One region of the Pseudomonas sp. GW823-FHT04A03 genome, then DNA from elsewhere that is predicted to be linked to it. Evidence: predicted binding sites of a transcription regulator. Region 1 holds the regulator's gene; the other holds the start of a gene.
The links. Region 1 encodes FliA, which starts transcription of late flagellar genes. Its sites were predicted from a motif close to CTAAAGTTTNNNNNNNNNNNGCCGNTAA; they were not measured.

Region 1 (11,700 bases):
GAGCGAATGACAGGCTGGAAGGATCGCGCTGTTCGAGCTGGGCGAGTTTGTCCGGGATCGGACCGACCACCGAGCGCAGCTCGTGCAGGGCTTCGCCCATGCGCACGTTGCCGTTCTGGTAATCGTCGACACGCTTGGCCAGGTCCTTGATGCGCTGATCACGCAGCGCATCGCCCTGGGCCTGTTGCGCAGCGATCACGCGCTGCGCCTTGATGTACGCCAGAAACATCGCCAGCGTGCCTGCCCAGAACAGGAACAGGACAATGACCGCTACCTCGAGAATCAATCAGATGTTCTCCAGTTCCGACCATTCTTCTTCGCTCATCATCTTGTCCAGCTCGACCAGGATCAGCAACTCGTTGTTCTTGTTGCACACGCCCTGGATGAACTTGGCCGACTCTTCGTTACCGACGTTCGGTGCGGTCTCGATTTCCGACTGACGCAGGTAAACCACTTCGGCCACGCTGTCGACCATGATGCCCACGACTTGCTTGTCGGCTTCGATGATGACGATACGGGTGTTGTCGCTGATCTCACCGCTCATCAGGCCGAAGCGCTGACGGGTATCGATCACGGTCACCACGTTGCCGCGCAGGTTGATGATGCCCAGCACGTAGCTTGGCGCACCCGGAACCGGAGCGATCTCGGTGTAGCGCAGGACTTCCTGAACGCGCATCACGTTGATGCCGTAGGTTTCGTTGTCCAGCTTGAAGGTCACCCATTGCAGGATCGGATCTTCGGAACCCTTTGCCGCCGTAGCCTTGTCGTTCATACCCTAGCCCCTCGAAATACCGCAATGGCGGTGTGTGTCTCGTGTGCCGGCGGTGAATGCCGGTACATGTCTGTTATGTAAGTGTTATGTCGGTTTGTGGTTCGGCTTACTGCCGGACATGTGCTTTGCCCCGCCGCTGGCGATCAACTCGGCCAGAGCGGAAACATCGAGCAAGGCGCACATGTGTTCAATCACCGTGCCGGCGAGCCATGGCCGCTGACCCCGGTGACTTCTCCATTTGATTTCATTCGGGTCCAGGCGCAACGAGCGACTGACCTGATGCACTGCCAGGCCCCACTCGTAACCCTGCACCGAAATCACGTATTGCAGGCCCTGACGGAAGTCATCGCGGTAGCGATCCGGCATGACCCAGCGTGCAGTGTCCAGCACCTTCAGGTTGCCGGCCTGGCTCGGCAGAATCCCGAGGAACCATTCCGGCTGACCGAACAGCGGCGTCAGCTCATGGCCGGCCAGCGAATAGATCGAGCCCAGGCACACCAGCGGCACGGCCAGGGTCAACCCGGCGACGTCGAACAGCAGGCATTCGAAGGCTTCCGAAGCCCAGGCCGGACGACCGTCGGTTTCTAGCGGTGGCGGCGTGTTGCTGGGCGGCAGATGCACTTCCACCAGCGGCGCAACCAGGGTCGGCTCGACCGGGGCTGGCGCAGGCGCTTCAGGCTCCGGCTCTGGTACTACGGGAGCCGGAGGCGTTTGCAGAAGTTGTGTTTGCAGCAGCGGCGCCAGCGTCGAGACCACGCGCACCGGCTCAGGCTCTTTGATCAACGTCGCAGGCGCCTTCGCTACCACAGCGGCAGGCGCTGCAACCGGGGCGATCGGCCGGGCGGCTTTTTGCGCATCCCGGGCCTGCTCTTCAAGCACGGCGGCCTGGAATTCATCGAGCGCCGCAGCGGTCTCGACCACCTCGACCGGCGCCACGATTTCCTGCTCGACCTCGTCCGTCACTTCCTGCAGCAAGCCGTCCAGATAGGACTGCAGCGCCAGTTGCGGCTTGGACGTCAGCTTGATCGGCCGATTCATGCTTAAGCCACCTGCGGAACGAGTTGCTGCGCCAGCAGATGCTTGAGCAGCGCGCGGTAGGCCAGCACGCCACGGCTCTTGCCGTCGAACTGCGAAGGGGTGACACCGGCACGACTGGCGTCGCGCAGTCGGGTATCGACCGGGATGTAACCCTGCCAGATCTCGTCGGGAAATTTGTCGCGCAGCACGCGCAAGGTGCCCATCGACGCCTGGGTACGGCGGTCGAACAGGGTCGGCACGATGCTGAACGGCAGCGCCTGTTTGCGCGAGCGGTTGATCATCGCCAGGGTGTTGACCATGCGCTCCAGGCCTTTGACGGCCAGGTGCTCGGTCTGCACCGGGATCACCAGTTGCTGACTCGCGGCCAGGGCGTTGACCATCAACACGCCGAGCAACGGCGGGCTGTCGATGATCGCGTAATCGAAGTCCTGCCACAGTTGCGCCAGACTCTTGGCGATCACCAGACCGAGGCCACTCTGTCCCGGCGACTGGCGCTCGAGGGTGGCCAGCGCGGTGCTCGACGGCAACAGGGAAATACGTTCGTCGCTGGTCGACAGCAACAACTGGCCCGGCAGGCCTTGCGGCACGCTGCCCTTGTGCAGAAACAGGTCGTAGTTGCTGTGTTCCAGGCTGTCGGGGTCGTAACCGAAATAGCTGGTCATCGAGCCGTGCGGGTCGAGATCGACCACGACCACGCGCTTGCCCGCCTCTGCCAGCAAACCGGCTAAAGCGATGGAAGAAGTGGTTTTACCAACACCACCCTTTTGATTGGCGACTGCCCAGACTCTCATTCAGATCGTTCCTCCCGGCCGGGATACTCGGCCGAGACATGGTTCAGCGTATTAATGCGGGCGACGGAGAATTGACGGCACTCTCGCGTCCCGGCGTCTTGACCGGGGTCGGTGCAGTTTGTGTGCCAGCACGCTTCAACGCGGCATCCGGTTGCGCATGGGCGGTTCCGGTGCCGGTCAGGCTGCGGCGCACATCAAGATTGCGCGACACCACCAGCACCACACGACGGTTCTTCGCCCGGCCTTCGGCGGTGGCGTTATTGGCCACCGGCTGGAATTCGCCGTAGCCCACCGAGGCCATGCGGCCAGGGTTCACGCCCTGCATGGCCAGCATGCGCACGATGCTCGCCGAACGCGCCGAGGACAGTTCCCAGTTGGTCGGGTACTGCGCAGTGCGGATCGGTTGATCGTCGGTAAAGCCTTCGACGTGGATCGGGTTGTCGAACGGTTTGAGGATCGCTGCGACCTTGTCGATGATGTTGAACGCGATGTCGCTTGGCATCGCATCACCGCTACCGAACAACAGGCTGGAGTTGAGTTCGATCTCGACCCACAGCTCGTTGCCGCGCACGGTCATCTGGTTCGAGGAAATCAGGTCGCCGAACGCGGCGCTGATGTCATCGGCAATGCTTTTCAGCGGATCGCTGGCCCCGGCGATGCCGGCGTCGACCTGTTCGGCGTCCTTGACCAGCGGCTTGGCCGGGGTCACGGTCTTCGGTCGTTCTTCTCCGATCGGGATCGGCTTGAGCGCGCGGTCGGAGTCGGTGAAGACCCCGATCAGCGCTTCGGAGATGATCTTGTACTTGCCTTCGTTGATCGACGAGATGGAGTACATCACCACGAAAAAGGCAAAGAGCAAGGTGATGAAGTCGGCGTAGGAAACCAGCCAACGTTCATGGTTTACGTGCTCTTCATGCTGGCGACGACGTGCCATGAGGTTAGTCCCTTAATCCATGAAGCCCTGAAGCTTCAACTCGATGGAGCGTGGGTTTTCACCTTCAGCGATCGACAAGATCCCTTCCAACAACATTTCGCGATAACGCGACTGTCGCAACGCGATTGACTTGAGCTTGGCGGCCACCGGCAGCAACACCAGGTTGGCACTGGCCACACCGTAGATGGTGGCGACGAACGCGACCGCAATACCGTTGCCCAGTTGCGACGGATCGGCCAGGTTGCCCATCACGTGGATCAGGCCCATCACCGCACCGATGATGCCGATGGTCGGCGCGTAGCCGCCCATGCTTTCAAACACTTTGGCCGCTTCGACATCGCGGGCTTCCTGAGTGTAGAAATCCACTTCGAGGATGCTGCGGATGGCTTCCGGCTCGGCGCCGTCGACCAGCAGTTGCAGGCCCTTGCGCGAGTAGGCGTCGGGCTCGGCATCCGCCACGCCTTCCAGGCCCAGCAGGCCTTCCTTGCGCGCGGTGAGGCTCCAGTTGACGACGCGGTCGATGCCGCCGGCCAGATCCACACGCGGCGGGAAAAAGATCCAGGCCAGAATCTGCATGGCGCGCTTGAACGCGCTCATCGGCGATTGCAGCAGCGCGGCACCGACGGTGCCACCGAGCACGATCAGCGCCGCCGGGCCGTTGGCCAGCGCGCCGAGGTGACCACCTTCCAGGTAGTTGCCGCCGATGATGGCGACGAACGCCATGATGATTCCGATAAGGCTTAGAACATCCATCAGACGCATGCCTCGACGATGTGCTTGCCGATATCGTCCAGGCTGTACACCGCGTCGGCGAGGTCAGCTTTGACGATGGCCATCGGCATGCCGTAGATCACACAACTGGCTTCGTCCTGAGCCCAGACCGTGCTGCCGCCCTGCTTGAGCAGGCGTGCACCTTCGCGGCCGTCGGCGCCCATGCCGGTCAGTACGACCGCCAGAACTTTGTCACTGTAGGACTTGGCTGCAGAACCGAAAGTGATGTCCACGCACGGCTTGTAGTTCAGACGCTCGTCGCCCGGCAGGATTTTCACCGCGCCACGGCCGTCGATCATCATCTGCTTGCCACCCGGTGCCAGCAGCGCCAGGCCCGGACGCAGGATGTCGCCATCCTCGGCTTCCTTGACGCTGATGCGGCACAGCTTGTCCAGACGCTCGGCGAAGGCCTTTGTGAAGGCTGCCGGCATGTGCTGGATCAGCACGATCGGCGCCGGGAAGTTGGCCGGCAATTGAGTCAGAACCCGTTGCAGCGCTACCGGGCCGCCGGTCGATGTACCAATGGCGACGAGCTTGTAGTTCTTGCGTTTCGGGGCCGGCGACGAAGCGCTGGCCGCTGGCGCGCGAGTCGGTGCAGGCGCAGGTGCCGGACGGGCCGGAGCACTGCTGTGACTGCTGCCGTGATTAGTGAAGCCCGACGGCGCAGGAGCAGGAGTCGGCGCAGGTGCAGCGGCAGGCGCCGGCGCACTGTAGGCACTGAAACGACGGTTGCTGCGCGAGATGCTGTGAACCTTCTCGCACAGCAGTTGCTTGACCTTCTCCGGATTACGGGAGATGTCTTCGAAATTCTTCGGCAGGAAATCCACCGCGCCGGCATCCAGCGCATCCAGGGTGACCCGGGCGCCTTCGTGCGTCAGCGAGGAGAACATCAACACCGGCGTCGGGCAGCGCTGCATGATGTGCCGCACGGCCGTGATGCCATCCATCATCGGCATCTCGTAGTCCATGGTGATCACGTCCGGCTTGAGGGCCAGGGCCTGATCGATCGCCTCTTTACCGTTGGTTGCCGTGCCGACAACCTGGATGCTCGGATCCGCTGAAAGAATTTCCGAGACGCGGCGGCGGAAAAAACCCGAATCGTCCACCACCAGGACTTTGACTGCCATAAACACTCCATTAGGTGCGGCGGGACGTTGTCGCCCCGCCGCCCCGGATTCAAATACGCCGTGCGGCGTAACGCTTGAGCATGCTCGGAACATCGAGAATCAGTGCAATGCGGCCGTCACCGGTGATGGTGGCGCCGGACATGCCCGGAGTTCCCTGGAGCATTTTGCCCAATGGCTTGATGACCACTTCTTCCTGGCCGACCAGTTGATCGACGACGAAGCCGATCCGCTGGGTGCCCACCGAAAGGATCACCACATGGCCTTCGCGCTGCTCTTCGTGAGCGGCGGAGCTGACCAGCCAGCGCTTGAGGTAGAACAATGGCAGCGCCTTGTCCCGCACGATCACCACTTCCTGGCCGTCCACCACGTTGGTGGTCGACAGGTCGAGGTGGAAGATTTCGTTGACGTTCACCAGCGGGAACGCGAACGCCTGGTTGCCGAGCATCACCATCAGGGTCGGCATGATCGCCAGCGTCAGCGGCACCTTGATGACGATCTTCGAGCCCTGACCCTTGGTCGAGTAGATGTTGATCGAACCGTTGAGCTGGGAAATCTTGGTCTTCACCACGTCCATGCCGACACCGCGGCCGGACACGTCGGAGATCTCGGTCTTGGTCGAGAAACCCGGGGCGAAAATCAGGTTGTAGCACTCGGTGTCGCTCAGGCGATCGGCGGCATCCTTGTCCATCACACCGCGCTTCACGGCGATGGCACGCAGGACGTTCGGGTCCATGCCTTTGCCGTCATCGGAGATCGACAGCAGGATGTGGTCGCCTTCCTGCTCGGCCGCCAGGATCACCTTGCCGCCACGGGCCTTGCCCGACGCTTCGCGTTCTTCCGGCGACTCGATGCCGTGGTCGACCGCGTTGCGCACCAAGTGGACCAGCGGGTCGGCCAGTGCCTCGACGAGGTTCTTGTCGAGGTCGGTCTCTTCGCCCACCAGTTCCAGGTTGATCTCTTTCTTGAGCTGGCGTGCCAGGTCGCGAACCAGACGCGGGAAGCGGCCGAAGACTTTCTTGATCGGCTGCATCCGGGTCTTCATGACGGCGGTCTGCAAGTCGGCGGTGACCACGTCGAGGTTCGACACGGCCTTCTGCATCGACTCGTCGCCGCTGTTCAGGCCCAGGCGCACCAGACGGTTACGCACCAGCACCAGCTCGCCGACCATGTTCATGATTTCGTCGAGACGCGCGGTGTCCACACGTACGGTGGTCTCGGCTTCGCTCGCCGGTTTTTCCGGTGGCGGCGTCGCCGGTGCACGGGCCGGAGCCGGTGCAGCGGCGGCAGCCGGTTTGGCCGGTTCGGCTTTCGGCTCAGGCGCTTTTGCAGCAGGTTTTGCCGCAGCGGCCGGGGCCTTGGCGGCAGGCGCTGCAACCGCCGAAGCATTGCCGGCCGTCACGACGGCACCGGTGGCAACGTCAGTGAACTTGCCTTTGCCATGCAGATCGTCGAGCAGCGATTCGAACTCGTGGTCGGTGATCAGATCGCTACCGGCCGCAGCTGCTGCCGGGGCAGCAGGCGCAGGAACCGAAGCAATCGCCGACTCCAGCGCATCGACGGCAAAGTTGCCCTTGCCGTGCAACTGATCAAGCAAGGCTTCGAATTCGTCGTCGGTGATGTCCGAGCTGTCGCCCGCCGCCGGAGCAGCAGGTGCCGCAGCGGCCGGAGCCACGGCGTCAGCCGCGAACTGGCCCTTGCCATGCAACTGGTCGAGCAGCGACTCGAACTCGGCGTCGGTGATTTCATCGCTGGCCGCTTCATCGGAAGCAGGTGCAGCGGCAGCCGCCGGGGCTTCGGCTTCGGCCTTGACGGCGTTCAGCGAGTCCAGCAACTGTTCAAATTCGTTATCGGTGATGTCACCCGAATCGCCTTCGACGACCAGTTCTTCGATCATCTCGGCAACAGGCGAAGCCGGGGCTTCATCCGCCGATTGCGGTTCAGCCAGACGCGCCAGGGCGGCCAGCAGTTCCGGGGTGGCGGCGGTGATCGGGCTACGATCGCGGACTTCGCTGAACATGCTGTTCACCGCGTCCAGCGCTTCGAGCACCACGTCCATCAGTTCTGCATCGACGCGTCGTTCACCCTTGCGCAGGATGTCGAACACGTTTTCGGCGATGTGACAGCACTCCACCAGCTCGTTGAGCTGAAGGAAGCCGGCGCCCCCTTTTACAGTGTGGAAACCGCGAAAAATTGCGTTGAGCAGATCTGCGTCATCCGGGCGGCTTTCCAGCTCGACCAGTTGTTCGGACAGTTGCTCAAGAATCTCGCCGGCCTCAACCAGGAAATCCTGAAGGATCTCTTCATCGGCGCCGAAGCTCATTAATGGGGTGCTCCTACAGGTCTAAAAACCCAAAAAAACTCAAAATCCAAGGCTGGATAGCAAATCGTCCACATCGTCCTGACCGGACACAACGTCTTCTCGTTTATCGGCATGAATCTGCGGACCTTCACCCTGCGAGAGATGTTTTTGTGGATCTTTTTCAGCAAGCATCGCCGCACGGTCATGTTCGATGCCCGCAAAGCGGTCCACCTGGCTGGCCATGAGCACGAGCTTGAGCAGGTTGCTTTCGACTTCGGTGACCAATTGGGTCACGCGCTTGATCACCTGGCCTGTGAGGTCCTGGTAATCCTGGGCGAGCAGAATGTCGTTCAGATTGCTCGACACCGCGCGGTTGTCCGCGCTGCTGCGTGCCAGAAAACCGTCAACCCGGCGCGCCAGTTCACGGAACTCTTCAGCCCCGACCTCACGGCGCATGAAGCGGCCCCAATCGGCGCTCAAGGCCTGGGCTTCGTCAGCCAGGCCATTGACCACAGGGGTCGCGCTTTCCACCAGATCCATGGTGCGGTTGGCGGCAGCTTCGGTCAGTTTGACCACGTAGCCCAGGCGCTCGGTAGCGTCGGTGATTTGCGACACTTCCTCAGCCTGCGGCATGTGCGGATCGATCTGGAAATTGACGATCGCACTGTGCAGTTCACGCGTGAGCTTGCCCACTTCCTGGTACAGGCCACGGTCACGGGTCTGATTGAGCTCATGGATCAGTTGCACAGCGTCGCCGAACCTGCCCTTTTCAAGGCTTTCGACCAGTTCGACCGCGTGTTTTTTCAGGGTCGACTCGAAGTCGCCCTGTGAAGATTCTTTATGCTCCATAGCTCCCCCGCGCGTTCATCAGCCGATGCGTTCGAAAATCTTCTCGATTTTTTCTTTCAACGCCTGGGCCGTGAAAGGTTTGACCACATAGCCGTTAACGCCGGCCTGGGCCGCTTCGATGATCTGCTCGCGCTTGGCTTCAGCGGTCACCATCAGCACTGGCAGGTGCTTGAGCTTTTCATCGGCGCGCACGTGGCGCAGCAGGTCGATACCGGTCATGCCAGGCATGTTCCAGTCGGTCACCAGAAAGTCGATGCTGCCGCTGTTGAGCACCGGAATGGCGGTGGTGCCATCGTCGGCTTCAACGGTGTTGGTGAACCCGAGATCACGCAACAGGTTCTTGATGATCCGCCGCATCGTTGAGAAGTCATCAACGATGAGGATTTTCATGTCTTTGTTCAATTCGACCTCCAAGCAGTCTTAAACGCGTCCAGCACCTGGACGCGCCATTTCAATCAATCCGGCAAAACACTCGATGACTGTCTGGAGCACAACAGAGCAAGACCGGTGCCGTTCACCACCGCACCAGCCTCGTTCGCAGTGTCCCCACACTGCCTTCAGCGCGCTCGCCACTCCCCCAAACGCCCCCGCAAGCGGGCCGCGCACTGGCTGTGTAACTGGCTGACCCGCGATTCACTGACGCCAAGGACTTCACCGATTTCCTTGAGGTTCAGCTCTTCGTCGTAGTACAGCGCCAACACCAGTCGCTCACGCTCCGGCAAATTGGCAATCGCGTCCGCCAGCGCGGCCTGGAAACGTTCGTCTTCCAGATCGCGCGACGGCTCCAGATGAGCACTGGCGCCATCCTCGTGCAGCCCTTCGTGTTCGCCGTCCTGCAACAGGTCGTCGAAACTGAACAGCCGGCTGCCCAGGGTGTCGTTCAAAATCCCGTAGTAATCGTCGAGACTCAATTGGAGTTCGGCCGCAACTTCGTGATCTTTAGCGTCACGGCCGGTTTTAGCTTCAATCGAGCGAATCGCGTCGCTGACCATACGGGTATTGCGGTGAACCGAGCGCGGTGCCCAGTCCCCCTTACGGACTTCATCGAGCATCGCACCGCGGATCCGGATGCCCGCGTACGTTTCAAAACTGGCGCCCTTGCTGGCGTCGTATTTGGTCGAGACTTCAAGCAGGCCGATCATCCCGGCCTGGATCAGGTCTTCGACCTGCACACTGGCCGGCAATCGCGCCAGCAAGTGGTAGGCGATGCGTTTGACCAGTGGCGCGTAACGCTCGATCAGCTCGTACTGCGCGTCACGCGCCGACTTTTTGTAAAGGTTCATACCGCTGGCGGTCATAGCACAGGTCCTGCCGTTTGCTGCACGAGGCGCTCGACGAAAAATTCGAGGTGACCGCGCGGGTTGGCGGGCAGCGGCCAGGTGTCGACCTTCTGTGCGATCGCCTTGAACGCCAGTGCGCACTTGGAACGCGGGAAGGCTTCATAGACCGCACGCTGCTTCTGCACCGCCTTGCGCACGCTTTCGTCGTAGGGCACTGCGCCGACGTATTGTAGGGCGACGTCGAGGAAGCGATCCGTGACCTTGGTCAACTTGGCGAACAGATTGCGACCTTCCTGCGGGCTCTGGGCCATGTTGGCCAGGACGCGGAAGCGGTTCATGCCGTAATCGCGGTTGAGCAGCTTGATCAGCGCGTAGGCGTCGGTGATCGAGGTCGGCTCGTCGCAGACCACCAGCAACACTTCCTGGGCTGCGCGAACAAAACTGACTACCGAGTCACCAATACCCGCAGCGGTGTCGATCACCAGTACATCGAGATTGTCGCCGATGTCGCTGAACGCCTGAATCAGGCCGGCATGCTGGGCCGGGCTCAGGTGAACCATGCTCTGGGTGCCGGAAGCGGCCGGCACGATGCGGATCCCGCCGGGGCCTTGCAACAGCACGTCGCGCAGCTCGCAGCGGCCTTCGATCACGTCGGCCAGGGTGCGTTTGGGTGTGAGGCCCAGCAGAACGTCGACGTTCGCCAGCCCCAGGTCGGCGTCCAGCAGCATGACCCGACGGCCAAGCTCTGCCAGGGCCAGGGACAAGTTCACTGACACATTAGTCTTGCCGACGCCACCTTTGCCGCCGGTCACCGCGATCACCTGTACGGGATGCATGCTGCCCATGTTATTTCTTTACCTTGTCTTGCATAGACGGAGGCCACATTACTGGCTGCGCGTTCACAACCGGAACAATGCATGGCAGACCATCGATGTAGGTACAAAAACGGTTCATTACCTCAGCCAACCTGCTTGGTCGGACTGTGGTAGATATCAGCGAACATGTCAGCCATGGCTTCTTCGCTGGGTTCTTCCTGCATTTGCACACTGACGGCGCGGCTGACCAGTTGATGACGGCGCGGCAGATGCAGATCATCCGGAATACGCGGCCCATCGGTCAGGTAGGCGACCGGCAGTTCGTGACTGATCGCCAGGCTCAGCACTTCGCCAAGGCTGGCCGTCTCATCCAGTTTAGTCAGGATGCACCCGGCCAGCCCGCAACGCTTGTAACTGTGATAAGCGGCGGTTAGAACCTGTTTCTGGCTGGTGGTTGCCAGGACCAGATAATTTTTCGACCGAATGCCACGACCGGCCAGACTTTCCAGCTGCATGCGCAGTGCCGGATCGCTGGCTTGCAGGCCGGCGGTATCGATCAGCACCACGCGTTTGCGCAGCAGTGGATCCAGCGCCTGCACCAGGGACTGGCCCGGATCGACGTGGGTCACCGAAACGTTAAGGATGCGACCCAGAGTCTTGAGCTGCTCCTGCGCGCCGATACGGAAACTGTCCATGCTCACCAGCGCGATGTTCTGCGCGCCGTACTTGAGCACGTAACGGGCGGCCAGTTTGGCGAGGGTGGTGGTCTTGCCCATGCCGGCAGGGCCGACCATGGCAATCACCCCACCCTCTTCCAGCGGCTCGACTTCCGGTACGGCAATCATCCGCGCCAGGTGCGCCAGCAGCATGCGCCAGGCCTGACGAGGTTCGTCGATCTCGGTGATCATCGACAGCAGATCACGGGACAGCGGGCCGGACAAACCGATGCGTTGCAGACGACGGTACAGGTTGGCCTGAGCCGGACGGCTGCCTTGCAGCTGGTTCCAGGCCAGGGTGCCGAGTT
Region 2 (6,440 bases), on a different contig from region 1:
TAGTCATTTCACCCATGGCATGGATAAGTTCCTCTTTACCAGCACCGAGAGACGCCTCCTACAGGCAATAAAGATTATTCCTACAGAAAAGACTCACTTACAGAAAATCATGAATTCACATCAGGAAGTTCTGCGTCTGCCACGTCCTGCTTCAGAGCCTTCACGACAGGCTGAAAAAACTCCGGAACAAAGATCAACGATCAGATATTAAAAACAACTGAAACAACTTACACATATCCCACCCCCGAAATTTAATATAAACACCAGTCACCGACAGTCCTTTTTACCCGGCAACTTAAACACGACCAATCAATTCAACCCAGACGACGAGAAAGACCATTCATGAGTAGAGACCATGCTAAAAATCAACAGGAAGATCCCCAACCCCATCACCGTCATTGCCATCTTCGCTTTTATATCGGAGACCTCCGCCGCCGTGTCATTGCCGTTCCTTAACAATAATGAGCGGGAGCTCTACGTCTGGTTTCTGATCAGTTTTCCGTTCTACTTGTTATTTCTGTTCTTCATCACGCTGAACTTCAACTATCGCTCTCTGTATGCTCCATCCGACTTTGACAACGACAAGAACTTCCTCAAGGCTTTCGAAGAAGAAATTACTCTTCCAACCGAGGTTTCTCCCACTCAACCAAACGTCGAGTTACACGCTGTCAAACTACCCAGACCGTTGGACAGGGTGTACATCATCGACATTCGACAGATACACACGAGTTCGGGAATAGAGGTGCTATTGGAAAAATTCCCACATCCAAACAAGCATTCGCTGAGATTATTCCTTTTTTTAACCGACGCTGTGTCAGATGTTTTACTTAAGGACAATATCGAAACCCTGGCCAAACAAACAAAGAGAAGCCAAGGAACAACGTTCTGTATTGTCTACGACACGCATTCGTTGACCACATCGGTATTGGGAAAGATTTGAAAGGGGATAAAACGCGGAGCAAGACATCCATGCAATGCACGATGTACAGCCGATGAGGGCACTAACGTTGACCGATATCGATCAAGTCAAAGGAAGAACATCCAAAAAAACGGCCTTGTCGCTACGACAAGGCCGTTTTTTCACATCAGGCCCGAAGGACTCAGAACAGCTTGCGGCCCTTGTTGGCAGCAATGCGCATGCGTAGCGCGTTGAGCTTGATGAAGCCTGCCGCGTCGGCCTGGTTGTAGGCGCCGCCGTCTTCTTCGAAGGTCGCGATGTTGGCGTCGAACAGCGAATCGTCGGACTTGCGGCCGGTTACGATGACGTTGCCCTTGTACAGCTTCAGACGCACAACGCCGTTCACGTTGACCTGGGAGGCGTCGATCATCTGTTGCAGCATCAGACGCTCAGGGCTCCACCAGTAACCGGTGTAGATCAGGCTGGCGTACTTCGGCATCAGCTCGTCTTTCAAGTGAGCGACTTCGCGGTCCAGGGTGATCGACTCGATGGCGCGGTGAGCGCGCAGCATGATGGTGCCGCCCGGAGTTTCGTAGCAGCCACGGGACTTCATGCCGACGTAACGGTTCTCGACGATGTCCAGGCGGCCGATGCCGTGCTCGCCACCGATCTTGTTCAGCGTCGCCAGTACGGTGGCCGGGGTCATTTCAACGCCGTCCAGCGCAACGATGTCGCCGTTGCGGTAGGTCAGTTCCAGGTACTGCGGGGTGTCGGGAGCCTTCTCCGGGGAGACGGTCCAGCGCCACATGTCTTCTTCGTGCTCGGTCCAGGTGTCTTCCAGCACGCCGCCTTCATAGGAGATGTGCAGCAGGTTGGCGTCCATCGAGTACGGGGATTTCTTCTTGCCGTGACGCTCGATCGGGATCGCGTGCTTCTCGGCGTAGTCCATCAGTTTCTCGCGGGACAGCAGGTCCCACTCGCGCCAAGGGGCGATCACTTTCACGCCTGGCTTGAGTGCGTATGCACCCAGTTCAAAACGGACCTGGTCGTTACCCTTGCCGGTCGCGCCGTGGGAAATGGCGTCGGCGCCGGTTTCGTTGGCGATTTCGATCAGACGCTTGGCGATCAGCGGACGCGCGATGGAAGTACCCAGCAGGTACTCGCCTTCGTAAACGGTGTTGGCGCGGAACATCGGGAACACGAAGTCACGCACGAATTCTTCGCGCAGGTCGTCGATGTAGATTTCTTTGACGCCCATGGCCTGCGCCTTGGCGCGAGCCGGCTCGACCTCTTCGCCCTGACCCAGGTCAGCGGTGAAGGTCACGACTTCACAGTTATAAGTATCCTGCAGCCACTTGAGGATCACCGAAGTGTCCAGGCCGCCGGAATACGCCAGAACGACCTTGTTTACGTCCGCCATGCCATCACTCCACGGGGTTCTACGGAAAGCCGAGGAGTCTACCGCCCAAACGCGATAATTTACAGAGGCGCGACAGCTTAAGACGACAAAGCGACAGAATCTGTCGAGAGGGCGACGATGACCGACAGGTCAGGAAGTCGCCGCAGTGTTGGCAGGCGTGCTGGCCTGAGGCGCCGGAGCAGTAGTCGGTGCCACCCGCGCCAAGTGCACGTTGACCCGACGGTTCTTGGCCCGGTTGGCGGCATTGGTGTTCGGCACCAGAGGATAACGCTCACCATGGAAACGCACGGTGATCTGCGATTCCTGGATGCCGTTGGCCTTGAAGAAGTCGACCACGGCCAGCGCGCGGCGGCGCGACAGTTCGCGATTGGTCAGGCGATTACCGCTGTTGTCCGAGTGGCCGTCGAGTTCGATGTGATTGACCGTCGGATCGGCCTTCATGTACTCGAGCATCACTTGCAGCTTGGCCTTGGCGGCGGCGTCCAATTCGATGCCTTCGCCGGGGAAGCCGATCTGCGATTGTTTGACCTGATCGAAATTCTGCGGAAGCAGTTTCGCCACGCAGGTCTGATAGTCATTGAACGCCTTGCTGAACTTGACCGGCAACAGGCGCACTTCCGACACCCGACCATCGCCCGATGCCCGGCGTACCACCGGGCTGCGACCGTCCATAAGCCCACTGATCAACTGGCCGGCCTGGGACTGAGAACTGTTGAACAGCACGTTGCCGCTGCCCAGTCGAACCGTGCCCAGATTGATGTCGCCACGTCCCGGCTGCCACGGCGCGGCCGCCGCCAGCAAGGTCGCCGAACCGCCGCCGAGCATGGCGTTGTAGGCGTTCAGGCGAAAGGTCGCCTGCTCGCCGGCCTTGCGCACGAATTGCCCCGAGCCGAAGTCGGTGATCGGCTGCGTCAGGCGGCACTCGAACTTGTCGCCCTCGACCGTCCACTCAATGTTCTCCAGACGGGTCTGGTAGGTCAGTGCCATCGCAGGAAGGCTGGCAAACACACTGAGCAAGGCTAAATATCGCTGGCGCACGGGAGGCTCCATTGGCTTCTACAACAAAAAAGACCGAGACATACATCTTTACGGCATACCTATGGGATATCGGACGCTCGTCGCAAAACTTGATAGCGAGTGCCTGCAAGAGTCTTTTCCGGTAGCATTCGCCTCAGTTTGACCCGCCTGGAATCCCCTCATGTCCGACCGCCTGACCCTGCTGCGTCCCGACGACTGGCACATTCATCTTCGCGATGGTGCCGTGTTGACCAATACCGTTGCGGATGTCGCGCGCACCTTTGGTCGCGCCATCATCATGCCCAACCTGGTACCTCCGGTGCGCAACGCCGCTGAAGCCGACGGCTATCGCCAGCGGATTCTCGCTGCCCGCCCGGCCGGCAGTCGTTTCGAGCCGCTGATGGTGCTGTACCTCACCGACCGCACCCAGCCCGAAGAAATCCGTGAGGCCAAGGCCAGCGGTTTCGTGCACGCCGCCAAGCTGTACCCGGCCGGCGCCACCACCAACTCCGATTCCGGGGTCACCAGCATCGACAAGATTTTCCCGGCGCTGGAAGCCATGGCCGAAGTCGGCATGCCGCTGTTGATCCACGGTGAAGTCACCCGTGGCGACGTCGACGTGTTCGACCGCGAAAAAATCTTCATCGATGAGCACATGCGCCGCGTGGTCGAGCGTTTCCCGACGCTGAAAGTGGTGTTCGAACACATCACCACCGGCGATGCCGTGCAGTTCGTCAACGAGGCTTCGGCCAACGTCGGCGCAACCATCACCGCGCATCACCTGCTCTATAACCGCAACCACATGCTGGTGGGCGGGATCCGGCCGCACTTCTACTGCCTGCCGATCCTCAAGCGCAACACGCACCAGGAAGCCCTGCTCGACGCCGCCACCAGTGGCAGCGCGAAGTTCTTCCTCGGTACAGACTCCGCACCACACGCCCAGCACGCCAAGGAAGCCGCCTGCGGCTGCGCCGGCTGCTACACCGCGTACGCCGCCATCGAGCTGTATGCCGAAGCCTTTGAACAGCGCAATGCGCTGGACAAGCTCGAAGCCTTCGCCAGCCTCAACGGCCCGCGTTTCTACGGCCTGCCGGCAAACACCGATCGCATCACCCTGGTTCGTGACGAATGGACCGCCCCGACCAGCCTGCCGTTCGGCGAGCTGACCGTTATCCCGCTGCGCGCCGGTGAAAAACTGCGCTGGCGCCTGCTGGAGGAACACGCGTGAGTGAAGACCATTTCGACGACGAACTGGACGGTCAAGGTGGCGGCGGTTCGCGCCATCCAATGGCAGCACGCTTTCGCGGCTACCTGCCGGTTGTCGTCGACGTAGAAACCGGTGGTTTCAACTCGGCCACCGACGCTCTGCTGGAGATTGCCGCGACCACCATCGCCATGGATGAAAAGGGTTTCGTCTACCCGGATCACACCTACTTCTTCCGCGTCGAGCCGTTCGAAGGCGCCAACGTTGAAGCAGCGGCACTGGAGTTCACCGGGATCAAGCTCGATCACCCGTTGCGCATGGCCGTCAGCGAAGAAACAGCGCTGACCGACATCTTCCGCGGTGTGCGCAAGGCCTTGAAGGCCAACGGCTGCAAGCGGGCGATCCTGGTCGGCCACAACAGCAGCTTCGACCTGGGCTTCCTCAACGCTGCCGTCGCGCGGCTGGACATGAAGCGCAACCCGTTCCACCCGTTCTCCAGCTTCGATACCGCGACCCTCGCCGGTCTGGCTTACGGTCAAACCGTATTGGCCAAGGCCTGTCAGGCAGCCGACATCGACTTCGACGGCCGTGAGGCGCACTCCGCGCGTTACGACACCGAGAAGACGGCCGAGCTGTTCTGCGGCATCGTCAACCGCTGGAAACAGATGGGCGGCTGGGAAGACTTCGACGACTGATCCTCGTCAAGTTTCTTCCGAGCATGAAAAAACCGGCCACATGGGCCGGTTTTTTGTACCTCGACGTTGCGCCTTACAGGGCAGCAGCGTTCTCGGTCAGGTAAGCCGCAACGCCTTCTGGCGAAGCGTTCATGCCTTTGTCGCCTTTTTTCCAGTTGGCAGGGCAGACTTCGCCGTGCTCTTCGTGGAATTGCAGAGCGTCGACCAGACGGATCAGCTCTTCCATGTTACGGCCCAGCGGCAGGTCGTTGATGATCTGCGAGCGGACAACGCCTTTGTCGTCGATCAGGAACGCGCCACGGAAAGCCACGCCGCCTTCGGATTCAACGTCGTAGGCCTTGGCGATGTCGTGCTTCATGTCGGCAGCCATGGTGTATTTCACCTGACCGATGCCACCATTGTTGACCGGGGTGTTGCGCCAGGCATTGTGGGTGAAGTGCGAGTCGATCGACACGGCGATCACTTCTACGTTGCGTGCCTTGAAGTCGGCCATGCGGTTGTCCAGAGCGATCAGCTCGGACGGGCAGACGAAGGTGAAGTCCAGCGGGTAGAAGAACACCAGGCCGTATTTGCCTTTGATGGCCGAGGACAGGGTGAAGCTGTCAACGATCTCGCCATTGCCGAGTACGGCCGGGACGGTGAAGTCAGGGGCTTGTTTGCCTACGAGTACGCTCATTGATATCTCCTGGTGTAAAAACTTGAAGTTCAGGGTTCGGGCCAGCCTGCCACCCTCAGGCGACAGCCCTGTGACACGAACCCCCTTCGCAAGGGCCGACCATCATACACTGCGTTTTTCGACTGTCCTTAAAGGTTTTTCGCGAAATCCCGGCTGGCATCCGGCCATGCACCACCGTTCGTCAGTCACAGCCGTTGGCGATGAAAACCATTGGGAAAGCACTTTGACAATCATTCTCGTTAACATTAAGATCCATCGCAATTGAGTCACAACCAGCGACGGTTCTCACTTATGTATGTTTGCCTCTGCACTGGCGTCACCGACGGACAGATCCGCGAAGCGATCTATGAAGGTTGCTGCAGCTATAAAGAAGTCCGTCAGGCCACCGGCGTAGCCAGCCAATGCGGCAAATGTGCGTGCCTGGCGAAGGAAGTGGTTCGCGAAACCCTGACCAAGCTGCAAACCGCCCAGGCTGCGATCCCCTACCCGGCAGAATTTACCGCCGCGTAATTATCCCGAATTCGAAGAAC

Region 2: a site for FliA is predicted at 3,423-3,450, ahead of AC1Q9F_RS11420 (flagellar protein MotY). Genes of this name have one in related genera too.

What each region holds. Positions count from the first base shown of each region.
Region 1 covers NZ_JBXAIV010000011.1:108,601-120,300, reverse strand. The annotation lists gene AC1Q9F_RS23450 (DUF2802 domain-containing protein) at 1-286, opposite strand, end outside; gene AC1Q9F_RS23445 (chemotaxis protein CheW) at 287-772, opposite strand; gene AC1Q9F_RS23440 (CheW domain-containing protein) at 857-1,810, opposite strand; gene AC1Q9F_RS23435 (ParA family protein) at 1,813-2,601, opposite strand; gene motD (flagellar motor protein MotD) at 2,645-3,535, opposite strand; gene AC1Q9F_RS23425 (flagellar motor protein) at 3,548-4,288, opposite strand; gene AC1Q9F_RS23420 (protein-glutamate methylesterase/protein-glutamine glutaminase) at 4,288-5,433, opposite strand; gene AC1Q9F_RS23415 (chemotaxis protein CheA) at 5,483-7,753, opposite strand; gene AC1Q9F_RS23410 (protein phosphatase CheZ) at 7,793-8,581, opposite strand; gene AC1Q9F_RS23405 (chemotaxis response regulator CheY) at 8,600-8,971, opposite strand; gene fliA (RNA polymerase sigma factor FliA) at 9,139-9,879, opposite strand; gene fleN (flagellar synthesis regulator FleN) at 9,876-10,706, opposite strand; gene flhF (flagellar biosynthesis GTPase FlhF) at 10,820-11,700, opposite strand, start outside.
Region 2 covers NZ_JBXAIV010000003.1:344,611-351,050, forward strand. The annotation lists gene AC1Q9F_RS11410 (hypothetical protein) at 356-940, shown strand; gene AC1Q9F_RS11415 (argininosuccinate synthase) at 1,101-2,318, opposite strand; gene AC1Q9F_RS11420 (flagellar protein MotY) at 2,448-3,356, opposite strand; gene pyrC (dihydroorotase) at 3,517-4,563, shown strand; gene rnt (ribonuclease T) at 4,560-5,234, shown strand; gene AC1Q9F_RS11435 (peroxiredoxin) at 5,308-5,910, opposite strand; gene AC1Q9F_RS11440 (bacterioferritin-associated ferredoxin) at 6,202-6,420, shown strand.